DNA from 2 places in the Bacillus sp. z14 (2026) genome. Region 1 is predicted to be linked to the other one. Evidence: riboswitches for the same ligand, from Rfam matches in the RefSeq annotation. Region 1 holds a riboswitch; the other holds the start of a gene.

Region 1 (10,068 bases):
ATACGTGCACGTTCAGCAGTAGAAGTTTTCCCCCAAGCTTCTTTTGCTGCATGTGCCGCATCTAATGCTAATTCAATATCTTCAGCAGAAGAACGAGCAGCCTTTGTAAAAACTTCTCCGGTTACCGGAGATTTATTTTCAAAGTATTGACCTTTAACAGGTGCGACCCATTTTCCGCCGATAAAGTTATCGTATTTCTCTTTGAAATGCACAACTGCGCCTTCTGTATTTGGATTTGCATAAATCATGTTGATATCTCCCCTATGTTCGTATTGAAAACTCTTAAATATAAAGTTTTGATGCCACTTTGGAATAAAAATACACCAGTGAAGCGTTTTCTATACTATTATTTGTCTAATTTAATAAAATTTCAAATAATATGACTGTGAATATAGGAGAAATATGATGTATAAGTGTAGTATAGAAATAGGAAAAAAATGTGTCTTCCATTACTCGTTACTAGATAGATAAATTTTGCAGGTTATCTATTACATCTAAAGAGAATTATTCACCCATGAATGGAACAAGAGATTGGAGACAGGCTGTTTAATTTTACTAACAGCAACCAACAGATACGGGCGCTCTTATTCTGCCGAAATGCAGCGCTGCAAAAAAAAAATGATCTATATTTAATTCAGTCGGCAAGAGAAAAATAAGGTGGTAATAGCATGGATATTGCGGTGATAGGATCCAATATGGTCGATCTAATTTCCTATATTGATAGAATGCCAGAAGAGGGAGAAACACTTGAAGCACCTAGCTTTTCAATGGGGTGTGGAGGAAAAGGGGCCAACCAGGCAGTGGCAGCTGCAAAACTGGGCTCCAAGGTCATGATGGTTACGAAGGTAGGCGATGACATTTTTGCAGATAACACCATTCAAAATCTTAAACGCTATGGAATTGATACAGAATTTACGAATAAGGTCCCCGGAAGCAGCAGCGGGGTCGCACCAATCTTTGTAGATTCGGATTCCAAAAATCGTATTTTAATCATTAAAGGGGCCAATCAGTACCTTTTACCTGAGGATGTCGATAAAGCGGCCGAAAAGCTCAAGATATGTTCTTTAATTATTCTTCAGTTAGAAATCGCGCTCGAAACCGTTTATCGGGCGATAGAATTTGGGAACGAGCATGGGATTCCTGTTATTCTGAATCCTGCTCCTGCTACCAAAAATTTGGATTTCAATTATGTATGCAAATGTGACTTTTTTGTTCCCAATGAAAGTGAACTGGATATCTTGACTGGCATGCCTGTTTCAACGATTGAGCAAATTAAAGCTGCTGCAGTCAGCCTGATAGATAAAGGAGTTAAAAATGTTATCGTGACGATGGGAAGCCGAGGCGTGATGTGGATAACCGATAGAGGAACGCAAATCGTTGATTCATTCAAGGTTGATGCTGTAGACACAACGGGGGCCGGAGACGCATTCATCGGCTGTTTCGCCTATAATTATATTCAGAATGGGGATATTGTCCAATCGATAAAAATGGCTAATGCCTTTGCAGCATTAAGTGTCACAAAACGTGGTACACAGAATTCTTATCCAAGTATGGATGAAGTTAAGTTGTTTTTAAGCAAAAGAATTGAAGCGTAAGCAGGATTTTAATTAAAACTTGGTTTTTAGTGAATTAAAGGATGGCTCTTAGTGATGGAGTCATCCTTTAATATTTAAGTTATTTTACACAAATATATGACTAAGATATTTTTAGGGGTTATTAAGATTACCTTTCTATTGTTCAAGTGTTTGTCATAAAAACAAATATAATTCAGATTAATCAGTTAATAAATTTGTTGTCAATCGATATAATGATATAATAAAAGTGTTCTGTATTATGCGTTTCTAACAAAATTTTAGGAGATGACCAATATGAAAGCACTCAGATGGTACAATGCTAAAGATTTAAGGTTAGACAATTTAGAGGAACCTACTGCCAAAAAGGGAGAAGCAAAAATTAAAGTTGAATGGTGCGGTATTTGTGGAAGTGACTTACACGAATATACAGCCGGTCCAATTTTTATCCCAACCGAAGAGCCACACCCATTGAGTAAGGAGAAAGCTCCGATTGTAATGGGACATGAATTTTCTGGACAAGTTGTAGAGGTTGGCGAAGGCGTAACCAGAGTCCAAGTTGGTGACCGTGTTACAGTTGAGCCCGTCTACTCCTGTGGAAAATGCGAAGCTTGTAAACAAGGAAAATATAATCTATGTGAGCTAATGGGCTTTTATGGTTTAGCAGGAGGCGGTGGAGGATTCTCTGAATACGCTTCTATACCGGAACATATGTTACATAAGCTGCCTGAAAATGTTTCATTTGAACAAGGGGCACTCGTAGAACCTTCAGCTGTTGCTGTACACGCTGTTAAACAAAGTAAACTTAAAGTTGGCGATAAAGCAGCGGTATTTGGAACAGGACCAATTGGTTTATTAGTTATTGAAGCGTTAAAAGCAGCTGGTGCGGCTGAAATTTATGCAGTAGAATTATCAGAACAACGCAGGCAAAAAGCAGAAGAACTTGGTGCTATTGCTATTGATCCGAATCAGGGTGATGTCGTTGAACAATTAACTAAATTGACAAATGGCGGTGTTGACGTTTCATATGAAGTAACAGGAGTACCGATTGTTTTAAAACAAGCTATTCATTCAACTAAATTTAATGGTGAAACGATGATTGTTAGTATTTTTGAAAAAGAAGCGTCTATTCATCCAAACGATATTGTTATGAAAGAACGTACAATCAACGGTATTATTGGATACCGTGATATATTTCCTGCTGTTATCAATTTAATGGCTCAGGGCTACTTCCCAGCTGACAAACTCGTTACCAAACGAATTAAGTTGGATGATGTGATTGAAGAAGGCTTTGAAGGTTTATTAAACGAACGAAATCATATTAAAATATTAGTAAAAGCTGAATAATCATTGTACAAATGCAAATATGATAATCATATATAGAAACTAAAATGGCCTTCTCTTCAAATGGAATGGCCATTTTAGTGTTTATGGATTTATTAGTAAGAAAGCAACACGTGGTGTATTGAATTTTGAGGTGTATTATACATTTCTGAGTATACAATTCTGCTAAAACACGTAATTTAGTCGTATTTGTGGAAGTTAGTTGGAGATGTATATATTTTAATAATCTGAATATATAAAATCGTTCAATATGTATTTACTTTGCTAACTATTATAATTATAATAAGTATGTGAAACACTGAGCAAGTTAATATACATACGGAGGATTGATTGGAATGAAAGCAGCTGTAGTGAGTGCAAAGAATCCTGGTAAAGTAGAATTAGTTGAAAAGGAGCTTCCTAAGTTAAAACCCGGTCAAGCTTTAGTTGATGTAGAATATTGCGGAGTATGTCATACAGACTTGCACGTAGCAAAAGGTGATTTCGGTGCAGTTCCGGGAAGAATTCCTGGACATGAAGGAATCGGCATTGTGAAAGAAATTGCAGACGACGTTACAAGTTTAAAAGTAGGAGATCGTGTCAGCATTGCCTGGTTCTTTAAGGGATGCGGAACTTGCGAATACTGTGTGACGGGAAATGAAACCTTCTGCCGCAGCGTACAAAACGCCGGCTTCACGGTTGATGGAGCAATGGCTGAGCAATGTATCGTAGAAGCGGACTATGCGGTTAAAGTACCTGAAGGTCTTGATCCAGCTCAAGCGAGCAGTATTACATGTGCAGGGGTAACTTGCTACAAAGCAATTAAAGTTTCTGATATTAAACCTGGTCAATGGATTGCTATCTATGGCTGTGGTGGATTAGGTAACCTTGCGATCCAATATGCGAAAAATGTATTCAATGCAAAAGTAATTGCAGTGGATATTAATGATGATAAATTGGCATTGTCCAAAGAAGTAGGAGCAGATCTTGTATGTAACCCATTAACAGATGGAGATGCAGGTGAGTGGATTCAGGAGAAAGTTGGAGGAGCTCATGCTGCAGTTGTTACAGCTGTTTCCAAAGTTGCCTTTAACCAGGCTGTTAACTCTGTTCGTGCCACTGCTAAAGTTGTTGCAGTAGGATTACCTCCTGAAACAATGGATTTGGCTATCGTGAAAACCGTATTGGATGGTATTCAAATCGTTGGTTCCTTAGTTGGTACACGTAAGGATTTAGAAGAGGCTTTCCAATTTGGAGCAGAGGGCAAAGTAGTGCCAATCGTTGAAACAAGATGCTTGCATGAAGTAAATGATATTTTTGAAGAAATGGAAGCAGGTAAAATCCAGGGCCGTATGGTCATCGATATGCACAAACACGAATAATTCCAATCAATAACCTTAAGTAATAAACCTCAAGCAGAATACTATAGAAAAAAAATGCACTCCAATTGTTAAGTGTAATCTAACAACTGGAGTGCATTATTATTTTTGCTTTTGCTCTATTATCATAATCTCTTCTTTTTATGATAGTTATATAAAATGAACAATAAGACAAACCATAATGGTGTAAGCAGCATTGCTAAGCGTGTTTCCGCAGCAATGAGCATTACAATCAGTATGAAAGCAAACATACCTAGGATTACATAATTTATAGCTGGTGTTAATGGAGCTTTGAATGTAGATTTAGCTCTTAAATCAGGTCTTGTTTTTACATATTTGATATGCGAGATTAAAATAATGCTCCATACCCAAATGAAACAGATGGCGCTGATTGTTGTGACGATTGTAAAGGCCTGCTCTGGTATCAGCTTGCTAAGCAGTGCACCGACAGAAACTACAATAGTAGAAGTTAATAATGCATTGCTCGGTACATGGTGTTTATTTAATTTGCCAAGTTTTTTTGGTGCTTCATTATGATTGCTTAAGTTGTACATTATCCGGCTGGTTGAGAATAAACCGCTGTTTGCAGCAGAGGCTGCCGATGTTAATACAACAAAGTTGATAATACCTGCCGCCATTGGAATCCCGATTAAGGCGAAGACACCTACAAATGGGCTGCTTGTCGCACTTAATTGATCCCAAGGATTGATGCATAAAATAACAAATAAGGCACCTACATAAAACAGTAAAATCCGTACCGGTATTTTGTTGATAGCAGATGGAATGTTTTTTCGTGGATTAGCTGTTTCAGCAGCAGATACACCAATAAGTTCAACTCCGACGAAGGAGAAGACAACCATTTGCAGTGATAGTAAGAACCCTGATATTCCATTCGGGAACATGCCGCCATGATTCCAAAGGTTAGAAACAGAAACAGTTCCGCTATCTGTTTCAAATCCAATCACAAGCAGTACGATTCCTACGACAATTAGTGCAACAATAGTGACGACTTTAATAATCGCAAACCAGAATTCCAACTCACCAAACAGTTTGACGGTTAATAGATTTAATCCTAATAGAATTACTAAACAGATGATGGCAGGCACCCATTGCGGGATATCAAACCAGTATTGTGTATATAAACCAACAGCGATAATATCAGCCATGGCTGTCATAATCCAGCAGAACCAATACGTCCAGCCAGTCACAAATCCAGCCCATGGACCCAAATATTCAGCTGCGAAATCGATAAATGATGTATGATTTGTATTGGATAAAAGTAATTCACCCAGTGCTCTCATAACAAAAAATAGAGCTACTCCGATAATCAGATAAGAAAATAAGATGGATGGACCGGCTAAATGAATGGATTTTCCGGAGCCTAAAAATAAGCCGGTTCCAATTGTGCCCCCAATTGCTATTAATTGTACATGACGATTTTTTAAATCCCTTTTTAACTCTTGCTTAGCCAAGTTGCATGCCCCCGTTTAATCTTAGATGTCTAAAACAGGCACCTAGTAAAATAGATATTTATCATTTTTCTCGCTTTATTTAGATACTATGTCTCACCTCACTATTGATATTTGACAATAAAAAAAGAGATTGGTTGTCTCCAATCTCTAAAAGGGCAAGAATAACAAAAATCGTTACCATTCTGTCCTTTTGCCTGAGATTGTGAATCCTTCGGCGCTGTATAAATACAGTCTCTCCAGAAGCTGCTCCCGCCATAGTTTTATCCACAGCGATCAAAGCGTGCTATATTAAATTATCAATTATTAGATTATGTTAACTTATTAACATAATTCTGAAAAAATATTATGAAAAAAATGCTATCACTAAATTATTATGTTGTCAAACTAAGTACATGTAATTAAATGATTTGTTGAAGCATATGGAAGAGCCCAAGATTTACTTGAAATATATATAATCCATATGCTTTTGAACAATCAATTAATGATACTAAACAAGCTTCAGTTCTGATAAACCATACTATAAGTATTAAATAGTAAAGAAAGGTACTAGGTATCTCTCTTTTTTTGTTTTTTCCTTTAGAAATATAAGCATGGCAATGAGGTTAAGGGGAAGGCCAGAATCGAGAGCTCTCTTTTTCATGTTTATCTTAGCAGTAGCACAATTCATTCTGAAAAAAAGACCAAATCCATAAGGGATTTGGTCTTTAATCTACATTATTAAAAGGCAAATTCAAATTTAGAGTTCATCCGCTATCCCCAGCAGGATAATACCGAAGATAACAACTGCGATGATCATGTATTGTTTTTTAGTCAGCTTCTCTTTTAGGAAGATTCGTGACAGGATAATTGAAAAGATACTGTAAGAAGCAATCAATGGTGCTGCGATAATTGCATAGCCTGATGCCATGGCAAATACGTAGAAAAATTGACCAATCGTTTCCAAAATAGCTGCTATCCCTTTATCGCGCTCTTTAAATACATGGAAGGATTCCTTCTTTATAAAGCGAAGATAGATAAAACATACGGCAGCGCATAGGAAAAAGGTATATTCATACGCAAGTAAAGCTGAATTTTCGCTGATTAGATTCAATTCATCCAGATAGATGGCATCCGCAAATGTAGCAAGTCCATCAATAATGCAATATAAAATTGGGAAGATAATAGCCAAGAAACCAATTTGGTATTTTTTATCGATATGCTCAGAATTCAGTCGACGAGCTTCATCTTCTGCTCTTTTTTCCAGAACGGCTATCCCCACAATCCCAAGAGTGATGATGATAATCCCAAGTACTTCAATGATACTTAGCTCATGAGTGAAAAAGATGAAGAGCAGAATGCTTGTTACGACACCTGAGGAATTCTGTATTGGTGAGGCGATAGACAATTCAATATAGCGCAAACCAATATACCCAAATGCCATGGAAAGGATGTATAAAGAAGATACTGGTAAATAATGAATCATCTCCATTGGATTGAACTGTATATCTTTTATAATCATATAGGCTGTTGCATGAATTCCCATGACAAGACCAACCATGATGATAATTTTAATATGGCTGTACTTGTCGTTGCTGTCTGATCCCTTTTTATAAAATAGGTCAGCACCACCCCATGCTAAAGCTGTTAGTAGTGAAAAAATAAACCACATAACGATTCTCCTTGTTGAAGTTTAATAAGCTTTCTGAACCCCGTATAACAAGACATACAAAATCGTTTACTCAAGTGAGAAGACGTTACTGCTGCTATTGCAAAACGGAGAGCAGAGCTGTGAATAAAAATGAATTTTAATAGAGTCACAGAGTCAAGAATATAATTTCATTGTAAACTGTGTCAAGGGATTTAAAGGATGAATCTATAATAGAAGTGTGCATTTAATATAACAATAGTAATGAAAGGGCTATCTTTTTGTTTTTCTTAATTTTTCAAATATAATAAAGGGAGAATTAACAATTATAGAAGAGGATGGAAAGTTCGCTAACCAGGGGAGATGGCTATGTTAGATTTAGTCCCAATTATGCTTGAAAAGGTAGGCATTATTGTCATTGTAGCCTTTTTAATTTCTAAAATGAATTCCTTTCGCCAAATCATTCACCCAGACCATAATCTAAATGAGCAGTTGAAATTATTTCTATTATTCGGCATGTTTGGGATTATTAGTAATTATACTGGAATAGAAGTTTATCATTCTATGGTTGAAGAGAATAGATGGCTTTCAGCTATTGGAGAAGATAGTGCCATTGCTAATACAAGAGTGATGGGTGTTGTGATAGGCGGATTATTGGGAGGTCCCGTTGTTGGAGGAGGAGCTGGTCTGATAGCCGGTATACACCGTTATACATTGGGAGGGTTTACAGCCTTTTCCTGCGCCCTTTCTACCATCCTGGCCGGAATATTGGCAGGGTATATAGGCAACAGAAGAAAAAGGAGCGGGGGTCAGATAACTCCTTTGTTTGCTGCAGGAATTGGGATGTCCCTCGAAGCTTTGCAAATGGTGATTATCCTTGCGACTGCCAAACCTCTTGAGCATGCATGGAGCCTCGTGCAGTTTATCGGTTTACCAATGATCACCATGAATGGATTCGGAACACTATTATTTATGCTGATCGTTCAGTCTATAAAACGTGATGGGGAGATAGCGCGTGCGAATCAAACCAATCAGGCATTTTTAATTGCGGACCAGACTCTTCCGCATTTTCGACAGGGCTTAAACACCCAATCATGCAAAGAAATATCAAAAATTATGCTTAATTTAACCGATGCAGATGCTGTCTCTATCACGGATGAACATTTGGTTCTTGCACATTTGGGGGCAGCCTCCGATCATCATAAACCTGGCGTGAAGCCGAGTACTGGGCTGACTAAAAAAGTACTTGAATCAGGATATGTTTCAATAGCCAAATCGAAGGAGGAAATCGAGTGCAGGCATAAGGACTGTCCGCTCGTAGCTGCCATCGTCCTCCCTTTAAAAGTGAAGGGGGAAATCTCTGGAACTTTAAAATTGTATTATACAAAGCCGGATAAATTAGACAGAGTTCAGCAGCAGTTAGCAGAGGGGCTGGCTAATTTATTTTCAACTCAGCTTGAGCTGGCAGAAGCGGAAAGGCAGGCGAGGCTTTTAAAGGATGCTGAGATAAAAGCCCTGCAGGCTCAGATTCATCCACACTTCTTATTTAATAGTTTAAATACGATATCTGCCTTATGCCGGACTGATCCTGATAAAGCTCGTAAACTACTATTGGAATTAAGTTTATTTTTTCGAGGCAATTTACAGGGAGCCAGACAGTTGCTGATCCCGTTAGAAAAAGAGCTGGAAAATGTGAAAGCCTATTTATCTTTAGAGCAAACACGTTTTCCTCATAAATATGAAGTTAATTTTGATATAGAGAATGGATTAGAAAATGTATTGATTCCCCCATTTTTATTGCAGCCTTTGGTAGAGAATGCGATTCATTATGCATTTCCACAAAGAAAACAGTTTGGGAAAATTAATATACAAGTGTGCTCACATGGCAATTATATGAGAATGATTGTTGCGGATAATGGACAGGGGATTGTGGAAGAAAGGTTGAAAAGTCTGAGCAAGCAGGTTGTACCGTCAGCCGGTGGAAACGGTACAGCCATTTTTAATATTAGTGAACGCTTAAAAGGTATTTATAATAACCAAGCCCATTTTAAGGTTGATAGCAAAGTGGGTGAGGGCACCACTGTTAATATCTTAATCCCGCTGGAAAGTAAAGGAGGTGACGAGCAGGATGCTACGAGCCTATGTAGTGGATGATGAACCATTAGCCAGGGACGAATTGAAATATTTACTAGCAAGAAGCAGAGAAGTGGAGATCTTGGGTGAGAGTGATTGTATAGATGATGCATTACATGATATTCCACTGTTAAAGCCGGATATTGTCTTCTTAGATATTGAATTAGCGGGAGAGAACGGATTACATTTAGCCGCTAAACTAGAAGGTCTGAACCCGGTTCCAGCTATCGTTTTTGCGACTGCCTATGACGAGTATGCTCTTCAGGCTTTTGACGTAAATGCGGTAGATTATCTTTTGAAACCGTTCAGTGAAGAACGTATTCATAAAATGCTGGACAAAGTTAAAAAGCTTCATTTACACACAAAGGAGCCTGGAAAAGTAGATACCAGTAATCTTCAATGTAAGGGAAAAATAGCTGTTATGACAGAAGAAAAAATTATATTGCTTACATGCAATGATATCGTATTCCTAGAATCATACGAAGGAAAGTGTAAAATCCGGGCTGTTAATCATCTTTATAAAGTAAGTGAGGCACTGATTGGATTAGAAAAAAAATTGCCCCGGA
Region 2 (10,068 bases), on a different contig from region 1:
TCTCAGGCTACCGTTCTAAAACACTGTATAATAATGAATCTCGCCAGCCTTCTCTCATGAACAAATGGTCGCGAATGATTCCTTCTCTAACCATTCCGACTTTCTCCAACACCTTAGCTGAACCTATATTTCTTGGATCACAGGTTGCAAATATACGATGCAGGTTCAGTTCCTTAAATCCAAATTCAATTAACAAAGACGCGACTTCTGTCGCCACTCCCTTTCCCCAATAATCCGGATTAACAACATAGCCAATTTCTCCAGCTTTATTAGTGAAACTTCGTATTGTAAGTTCTCCGGCCCCAATCATATTTCCATTATAAATAATTGCGAAGACAAACCTTGCTCTTGGTTTTTGTGTTGAATCCTCGATTACTTGGCTCACGAATTTTTTCGATTCTTCTTCCGTATTCGGTCCCCATGGCTGATACTGACAAACTATATCCTGTGATGCGTATTTATGTACATCAACCCAATCACTACTAATCATTTCTCTCAGCATGATTCTTTCATTTGAAAGGCAGAATATATTTTCGATCGTATTTCCCTCCCTATCCTGAACGACAGATTATTCATTCTTCTAAAAAAGCAGCTATCTGGTCAGGATAGCTGCTAAAATGTATTCTTATTAATTTTGATATCTCAATACAGGCTTACGAGCAGCCAGTGCCTCGTCCAAACGGCTGATTACCGTTGTATGTGGTGCTTCCTGTACGATTTCCGGATTCTCCTCTGCTTCTCTGGCAATTTGAATCATAGCATCAATAAAGCCATCCAGTGTTTCTTTTGATTCTGTTTCTGTCGGCTCAATCATCATACATTCTTCTACATTCAAAGGGAAATAAATGGTTGGTGGATGATAGCCAAAGTCTAACAATCTCTTGGCAATATCAAGAGCCCGAACACCAAGTTTCTTCTGACGTTTTCCGCTGATAACAAACTCATGCTTACAGTGCTTATCATATGGGAGATCATAGTACTCTGCCAATCTTCTCATCATATAGTTTGCATTTAAGACAGCATACTCCGTTACTGCCTTCAATCCGTCTGGTCCCATAGACCGAATATACGTATAGGCACGGACATTGATTCCAAAATTTCCATAGTACGGCTTTACTCTGCCAATTGATTGCGGACGATTGTAATCAAGCTGATAGCCATTCTCTTCTTTTACAATAAGAGGTTTTGGTAAGAACGGAATTAACTCCTTCTTAACCCCAACCGGCCCTGAACCTGGCCCACCGCCGCCATGTGGTCCAGTAAATGTCTTATGCAAGTTAAGATGAACAACGTCAAATCCCATATCACCCGGGCGAGCCTTGGATAGTACAGCATTCAGATTGGCACCGTCATAGTATAGTTTTCCACCGGCATCATGAATAATTTCGGCCATCTCGATGATCTGTTCTTCAAAAAGCCCCAGTGTATTCGGATTTGTAAGCATTAAGGCTGCTGTATCTTTCCCTACAACACTCTTCAAATCTTCCAGATCTACTAAACCATCCGGACCTGACTTCACGGTAACAGTTTGCAATCCCGCAACTGTGGCTGAGGCAGGATTCGTACCATGCGCAGAATCAGGAACAATTACTTTTACGCGGTCAAAATCACCATTCGCCTCATGATAGGCACGAATCATCATTAATCCCGTCCACTCTCCATGCGCTCCCGCAGCCGGTTGCAAAGTGACTTCGTCCATACCTGTGATTTCCTTTAGACTTTGCTGCAAATCATACATTAACTCTAAAGAACCCTGTACAGCTTCTGCATCCTGCAGAGGATGAACATGTGCAAATCCATTTAGACGGGCAACATTCTCATTAATTTTCGGATTATATTTCATGGTACAGGAACCGAGCGGATAGAAACCGGAATCGACGCCATGATTTCTTCTCGAAAGTGCCGTGTAATGACGCATGATATCCAACTCGGATACTTCAGGCAGCTTTGGTTCCTCTGTGCGAATGAACTCCTCAGGCAAAAGCTCAGTTAATGCTGACTCCGGAACATCCATTTCCGGCAACGAATAGCCGATACGGCCCGGCTTGGTTTGTTCAAATATTAATGGCTGATCCTGTTTATTCATGGAAATCCCCCAATTCCTGTGCAAATCTATCAATCTCTTCTTTTGTACGCAGCTCCGTCACTGCCACAAGCATATGATTGGTTAAGGCAGGATAATCACAAGCTAAATCATAACCACCAATTATGCCTTTTTGTAGGAGCATTTTATTAGCTGCAGCTACAGAACCATTTAACTTAACAACAAACTCATTGAAAGAAGGTCCTTCAAAGGCAATTTCAAGTCCATTTGCTTTTAATTGCTCCTTTGCATAATGCGCTTTTTGGAGATTTTGAAGCGCCATCTCCTGCACGCCTTTCTTACCTAACGCAGTCATTGCCACAGAGGCTGCGAGAGCATTTAATGCTTGGTTAGAGCAAATATTCGAGGTCGCTTTATCGCGACGAATATGCTGTTCCCTCGCCTGCAAGGTTAATACAAACCCACGCTTCCCATCCTCATCAACCGTTTGGCCAACCAAACGTCCAGGTACTTTTCTTATCAGCTTAGAAGTAACTGCAAAATATCCGCAATGAGGTCCGCCAAATGCAGCCGGGATTCCGAACGGCTGTGCATCCCCTATGACAATATCTGCACCAAAATCACCCGGCGGTTTCAAGACACCAAGTGAAAGTGGGTTACTTGAAACAATTAACATTCCTTTATGTTCATGAACAATTTGTTCAATTTCAGCTAAGTTTTCGATTCGGCCAAAGAAGTTTGGATATTGAGTAATAAAACCAGCTACCTCATCAGTCATCATACCCGCCAATTGTTCTGTATCCGTCACTCCATTTTTACAGGGGACAACTTCAAGCTCAAGATATTGGCCTTTTGCATAAGTGGATAAAACAGCCCGTGATTCCGGGTGCACTGTCTCTGAAACAAGCAGTTTCTTACGACGTGTATGTCCTGCTGAGAGCATGGCTGCCTCGGCCAGAGCAGTTCCCCCATCATACATGGAGGAGTTCGCCACATCCATTCCGGTCAGTTCACAAATCATCGTTTGAAATTCAAAAATAGCCTGCAATTCTCCCTGGGAAATCTCCGGTTGATACGGTGTATAAGCGGTATAAAACTCTGATCTTGAGATAACGTGATCAACGATGACTGGCATGTAATGGTCATATACTCCCGCTCCAAGAAAAGAACTATGGGTCCTGAGATTGGCATTTTTCTCGGCCAGCTCAGTTAATTCTTTCAGAAGTGCTGATTCAGACTTTGCTTTTTTTAGCTTGTATTCACCCTTAAACCTTACTTTTTCAGGTATATCAGAAAATAAGTCATCGATTGATTCTACACCAATCGCTGTTAACATCTGTTCAGTATCCTGCTCTGTCATTGGTAAATAACGATGCTTCATTTTTTTACTCCTCCTGCCTGAGTGCGTTTATAAAATGGAGTACTAACAATTTTCGCCTTTAATCTTTTTCCCCGTATCTCAACCTCGACTACCTCATCAAGGTTAGCGAATTCTACATTAATCAGGACAAGGCCTACGTTTTTCTTTAAGGTTGGGGATTGTGTTCCAGTGGTCACTTCCCCGATGTTTTCATCCTTAACGAAAACCGGGTACCCATGTCTCGGAATACCGCGGTCAATCATTTCGATTCCGACAAGCTTTCTAGGGGCGCTATTTTCCTTCTGTTCCTTTAAAACTTCCTTACCAATAAAATGTTCTTTATCGGTTTTTACAGCGAACCCAATCCCCGCTTCGATAGGTGTAATCTCTGGAGATAACTCTTGGCCATATAAAGGAAGTTTTGCTTCAAACCGAAGCGTATCTCTTGCCCCAAGTCCACATGGAACCAATCCCTTATCCTTACCGAATTCTAAAAGATCTTTCCAAAGCTTCACTGTATCTTCACTCTTACAGTACAATTCAAATCCATCTTCACCGGTGTAGCCAGTTCTTGAAACAAGTACACTAATGCCATTTATCATGACATCTTCACGAAAAGCAAAGAAACCAATGGTATTGAGATCTACTTCCTCTGCAAGGTTCTGTAATATATCAGCTGCAAGCGGTCCCTGTAATGCCAATTGCCCTATTTGTTCCGATATATTTTTTAGTTCTACATCTTCGCTCGCATGCTTTTTTAACCACTCAAAATCTTTATCAATATTAGATGCGTTCACAACTAACAAATAATCATCTTCACCTTTTTTATAAATAATCAGGTCATCAACCGTTCCGCCATTCTCATAGCACATAGCAGTATACTGTGCCCGGCCCGTTTTCAGCTTACTGACATCGTTGGTCATCATCAGCTGCAAAAATGGTAAAGACCCAGCACCCTTAATCATGAATTCGCCCATATGTGATACATCAAAGAGGCCTGCTTTTGTACGCACTGATTCATGCTCCTGTTTAATGCCCGAAAATTGGACAGGCAATTCCCAGCCGCCAAAATCAATTGTTTTTCCTCCGTACTCCCTGTACACACTGATCAGCGGAGTCTGCTTTAATTCTCCCATCCTTACCCTCCTAAAATATTCGTTTTATACGGATTCTCTTGCTTGTTATGCCATTTAAATGATTGCTTGTTAACTTATTAAGTAAAACGCCGCTTTTCCACATTTGACCGAAGCGATATATCCTTCAGCGATCCACGAAAAAAAGGACAGAAACCTCCCTTATTAGGGGGGCTCTGTCCTGATACCTGAAAGTTTACCGCCGGGTAACGTACTTCGGCGTTTCCTCTTGGGTGGCTTCACAATAAAGGAAGCGCTCTCCAGAGATGCGTCCAGCAAGAGTCTCTGTACCTGAGAGATTCATGGATTCACCATTTGCTCCTTCGGTGCCGCAAATACGGTCTCTCCCCTTGCCTTCATTCGCTCATATAATTATGTAAATTGGTCATACTAAACAAAAAGCAAGAGATAAGCCGTTTTCTAAATAGTCTTACATTTATATCCTACCATCAACAATTATCAGGTGGCAACATTTACGTTATCTCGATGAATGATTGGAAACTAAAAAAATATCAGTAACACCTCAGCTTTATTGGGGCAAAAAAATTGTTTAGGCGTCACTGAATAAATTCCTTATAATTTTCTGCCATCCGCATAAAGCATTTAATCAGATTTTAGCCGGAGATTAAACTCCTACTATTGTTTAGAAATTAATGACACCACCTATACCTATATAAGGTAAGAGAATTCTATTGAATTTAGTTAAATTACAATCAAGCATTTATCTAACTAGCTTAAATAAAGAAAGTTGGGATTCACATTGAGTTTAACACCAAAGGTCTATTTTGATGAAGATTGGGAAAAGGAGCTTGAGGAAAAGATTATGGAGGATGGCCCCTGGTGCAGCTACTCCCTTTTTAAACTCGGATTGGATGCCGAAAAGCATAATCTGATTCCAGATTTCAACGGCCTCCTTGCACCAAAGCATTTATCAGGATTTACACCTTTAACCCATCAGCTCGAAGCTGCTACCGAAGTCATTGAAAGAATGAATGGTAAAGCCATATTAGCTGATGAAGTAGGTCTTGGTAAAACAATAGAGGCCGGTCTGATCTTAAAGGAATATATGATTCGGGGCCTGGCAAGCAAAATACTAATACTAGTCCCAGCCTCTCTCGTATCTCAATGGGCACAGGAGCTTAATCAGAAGTTTCACATACCAGCTGTCATATACAGAAAGGGGTATGGGTGGGATTCTGAATGTATAATCACTTCCATAGATACTGCTAAACGAGAGCCTCATCGTTCTGCCATACTCGAACAAACCTATGACATTGTCATCATAGATGAGGCTCACAAGTTAAAAAACAATAAAACCAAAAACTATGAGTTTGTACAAAAAGTCCAGAGAAAGTTCTGTCTACTGTTAACGGCAACCCCTATTCAAAACAAGCTAGAAGAAATTTTTTATCTTGTATCATTGCTTAAGCCAGGGCATTTAGGAAGCTATGCCAAATTTAATGAACGCTTTTCTGCTAAGAAACGTTCATTAAAGGATGATGCTTATTTAAAAGAATTGGTTAATATGGTGATGATTCGAAATAAACGCCAGGATACCGGCATTGAGTGGACAAAAAGAAAGGTTGAAACAATTTTTATAGATTTCACCGAAAAGGAACAGGATCTATATGATGGAGTTTCTTCATTTAGGAAAGAATTGCCGGAGGGTATCGGGAGTACATTTTCTTCTTTAATCCTTCAGCGTGAGGCATGCAGCAGCAGGGAAGCCGTCTACTTTACGTTAAAAAATATGCTCGATCGAAACCCGGATGCCGGACTAAGCTTTAAGGAAGCCATACATAACCTTATCAACCTGGTCGAACTGGTTGATTGCAATTCAAAAGCGAAAAAAGCGCTTGAATTGATTCATTCTATAAAAGATAAGGTTATCATTTTTACCGAGTATCGAGCCACGCAATTATATTTGCAGTGGTTTCTTAAGCAAAATGGAATCACTTCTGTTCCATTCCGCGGCGGATTTAAACGTAGTAAGAAGGACTGGATGAAAGAACTGTTCGAAAAACAAGCACAAGTCTTAATTGCTACAGAAGCAGGTGGAGAAGGAATTAACCTGCAGTTTTGCCATCATATTATAAACTTTGATTTACCTTGGAATCCGATGCGACTGGAACAAAGAATCGGCCGAATTCACAGACTTGGACAAACAGAAGATGTCAGAATCTATAATTTTGCGACCAGGAATACCATTGAGGATCATATTATGAAAATTCTCTACGAAAAAATTCAATTATTTGAACGTGTCGTTGGGGAACTTGATGATATTCTAACGAGGCTGGAGGTTAAGAATCTTGAAGAGCATTTAACTGACATCCTCAATAAATCAAAAACAGAGGGTGAGATGAAGGTTAAAATGGATAATCTCACGTCTTTAATACAGCTTGCTCAAGATCTAAAAAAGGAGATGCCTTCACATGCAGCAACAGGAAATTCTTGAGTTTCTCGTTCAATTTTTCACAGCCAATCAATGCGAAATCATCAATCAAGGGCCAGGTCATCTAACTGTGCAGTTGACAATTGATATGGATAAAGAACTGATGAACCGACCTTTTTATTGGCATTATCTCGAGAAAGTTGGCGGAGTGCCTAATCCGATGAGCTTAACGTTTATCCTCGACAAAGAGGCAGCTCCTCCTGATTTAAAAGGGGAATTCATACATTTCGGATCCCCTCGCCTGCACCAAATATTCGCATCTGCCCAAAGACTATCGAAGCATATCCGCTTATTTGAGGAGATTAAAGTGACTAGTGGTCAGATGCCTTTATTTCCTTGGTTAGGTGTAAATGTTAATATCTCCTATGAATGCGACCGAAAAAAGGATTTATTCTTTTCAATAGGATTGAACCTGATTAACGGTCTTTTCGTTGAAAATTTCATTGATTCAGCTGATAAACTGTCGCTTACACCTAAAATATCTGATTATACATTTACCCTTACACCAATTATTCGGTATCAAAGCGGATTGCATCGTATCAAAACTTATATCCAAAATAAAATTAATCAGGATGACCATGGGTGGGCTGATGAGGCTCTCGTGCGCTGGAATAAAGATTTGAGTTTACTGAACCATTTTTATGAGGATAAAAAAGAAGAGGAAACTCACATGTATGACCTTGAAAAAGAAGCATTACGAATGCAATATGAACCCAGAATCCGTGTCAGCTTCATAAATGGCGGCCTTTTTTATCTTAGCGGTCAGGCTATCTAAAAGAGGTATTTAAAGTTAAGGCTGAATTCTCGCATCAACTAAACAATAGTTTAGAATAAAGCTTAATCTTTGATGAAGATATAAAAATGAATACAAAAAAGCAGTGGGTTGCAAAAAAATCCACTGCTTTTTTAAAGAAACTTTATTACGCCTTACGTTTAAAGAGCATTTCAATTGATAACGGAATGATTCCGAACCAATGGTTCATTAATGGCGGCCGATCATCTCTATGATGACGGCGTTGCTCTTTACGTACTTCCTTTGGCTGCTTCATATACACTAACCACTGAATTGTTAAAAATTTTATATAATCATTTGTTTTCATCGACATTCACCCATCAGAAGTATCTCCATTTATCATGGATGTTATTCATTAATTTCTAAAAAAGATGGCTAGTTTATGGTGATTTTCATTAATATCTCTTCTGTAATCTCCATTTTTGTTTTTCTGTCCGTATGAACCTGTAAATCAGCAGCTAACTTATATAGGTTAACCCTCTTTTGATAAAGCTGCACTATTTGTTCCTCTTTATTTCCGGACAATAAAGGGCGTGATGAGTCAGTCTCGAGCCTTTTTATGATTTCTGTCGGATTGGCATGGAGCCAAATAACGGTTCCCTTTTCCTTCATATATTTCCGGTTGTCTTCCCTAAGAATGATACCCCCGCCTGTCGCAATGATACAATTTTCGATAGGTAATGATTGCAACGCCTGCTGTTCTAGGTCCCTGAATCCATCTTCACCTACTTCATCAAAGAGCTGCGGAATCGACCTTCCTGTACGTTCAACCACCGTCTGATCACTATCATAAAAGGGACAACGCATTTTTTCAGCGAGAGCCCTACCCACAGTCGTTTTCCCAGCTCCCATAAATCCAATTAAATAAATGGCTTTCATCTCGCTCCCCCTAACTCCTAACTATCTATCCATTTCACTACTTTCTTTGCTTCAATTGAGTACGTAATCGTCTCCCGTCTCACCGTATGATCAGTCTGAATATCCAATGAGATCTCATAGAACCCTCTCTCAAGCGGTTTTATATGATAGCCTATTCTTCCATTATAATAAATCCATTCCCCTTTTGTCTCAGGAACACTATCATCATCAAGCATTAAGATTGCAGCATGTGTACCCGTATCACCCAGATAGGTGGTAATTAACCATTCGGTTTGATACTTATGATAATTCACTTCCTGAGCCATATTTCCTATCGAATACATACAAATGATAAAAATAACCGAAAAAAACAATAAAGCAACAGGCATAAATATTCCACGTTCATTTTTAAGAAGGTTCAAATTTGTATCGTTTGAACAGCCGTTTTTCATACATATCACCATTTATAAGAGTCACAGATATGATCAGTGACTCTCCTTCTTTTTTAACATGAAAGCTCTTAATATCTTGAAGGACCATTTCATGCCCAGCGCCATCCACTCGCCTTCTTACCATATTGTTATAGACTTCATATGTTATTTCTTCTCCACTTTTATCAAGTAAAAGGACATTGCTTTTAGGTACTCCAAAGTCTTTTGTCTTTTGAAATTCTCGTTCCAATTGACGTATAAAGATATTCCATTCCATCCTTGTATTTGTGTTCGTATCCCTGACATGCCAGTCTGTTATACTGGCAAGTGCACTCGTCATAAAGACACTTAATAACGAAAATAAACCAAGAGCAAATAATATCTCTACCAAAGTAAAGCCATCATCTTTCAGGCAGCTTTTCATACACTTTCTGTAATTTATCCTTTGAGTTGCTATACTCTGCATAATAAACGTTCCCTTCAAGATAAAAAGTATAGGCTTTCCCCTCAATCTCTGCTTGTCCAGTAAACAGTGGACGGCCGTTTATCTGATATTCATTTAAATTTTCAAACAATCTATTAAGAGCGGCTTCCTCCATTCTTAAGTCATTCTTTAGCGTAATGCTTTCCATATATGCCGGAAGCAATAAACAGCAGCATAAGATAAGTATTCCAAACGAAATCAGCAGGTCCAAGATAGCATATCCATGCTCTTTATACTTTTGATATATAAAATCTCCCCCTCCCTAATTGAAAGACAAGCTTGTATATCGTTTTACCATTTTTATCGGTTAAATAGATTGTTGTTGGATTTTGGATATTTCCTGCTGGAATATAGGTAATTGGCACATTGCCAACTTTTTTAAACTTGATTGATTCGGCCTTCTGAGTCGAAATAATATGACTGTTTGTTTTGTATGAGTAAGCTGAATATTCATTTTGGTCAGTTACAAATCTTAGTAAGACATACGTGTTATTTTCCATTGCATAGACCTGA

The links. A riboswitch is a leader RNA that binds a small molecule or an ion and turns the genes downstream of it on or off. The one in region 1 is predicted to bind glycine.
Region 2: another riboswitch for glycine. It lies ahead of gcvT (glycine cleavage system aminomethyltransferase GcvT); the one in region 1 lies ahead of AC4G3O_RS14635 (amino acid permease).

Annotation. Positions count from the first base shown of each region.
Region 1 covers NZ_JBZFQK010000004.1:128,398-138,465, forward strand. The annotation lists gene exaC (acetaldehyde dehydrogenase ExaC) at 1-248, opposite strand, end outside; gene rbsK (ribokinase) at 669-1,595, shown strand; gene AC4G3O_RS14625 (2,3-butanediol dehydrogenase) at 1,869-2,918, shown strand; gene adhP (alcohol dehydrogenase AdhP) at 3,251-4,276, shown strand; gene AC4G3O_RS14635 (amino acid permease) at 4,399-5,745, opposite strand; glycine riboswitch at 5,918-5,995, opposite strand; gene AC4G3O_RS14640 (DMT family transporter) at 6,482-7,393, opposite strand; gene AC4G3O_RS14645 (sensor histidine kinase) at 7,739-9,523, shown strand; gene AC4G3O_RS14650 (LytR/AlgR family response regulator transcription factor) at 9,498-10,068, shown strand, end outside.
Region 2 covers NZ_JBZFQK010000001.1:1,010,844-1,020,911, forward strand. The annotation lists gene AC4G3O_RS04760 (GNAT family N-acetyltransferase) at 8-502, opposite strand; gene gcvPB (aminomethyl-transferring glycine dehydrogenase subunit GcvPB) at 629-2,086, opposite strand; gene gcvPA (aminomethyl-transferring glycine dehydrogenase subunit GcvPA) at 2,079-3,425, opposite strand; gene gcvT (glycine cleavage system aminomethyltransferase GcvT) at 3,422-4,540, opposite strand; glycine riboswitch at 4,712-4,803, opposite strand; glycine riboswitch at 4,807-4,897, opposite strand; gene AC4G3O_RS04780 (DEAD/DEAH box helicase) at 5,361-6,992, shown strand; gene AC4G3O_RS04785 (YqhG family protein) at 6,970-7,764, shown strand; gene AC4G3O_RS04790 (YqzE family protein) at 7,910-8,089, opposite strand; gene AC4G3O_RS04795 (shikimate kinase) at 8,158-8,661, opposite strand; gene AC4G3O_RS04800 (competence type IV pilus minor pilin ComGG) at 8,679-9,092, opposite strand; gene comGF (competence type IV pilus minor pilin ComGF) at 9,049-9,537, opposite strand; gene AC4G3O_RS04810 (hypothetical protein) at 9,473-9,766, opposite strand; gene comGD (competence type IV pilus minor pilin ComGD) at 9,786-10,068, opposite strand, start outside.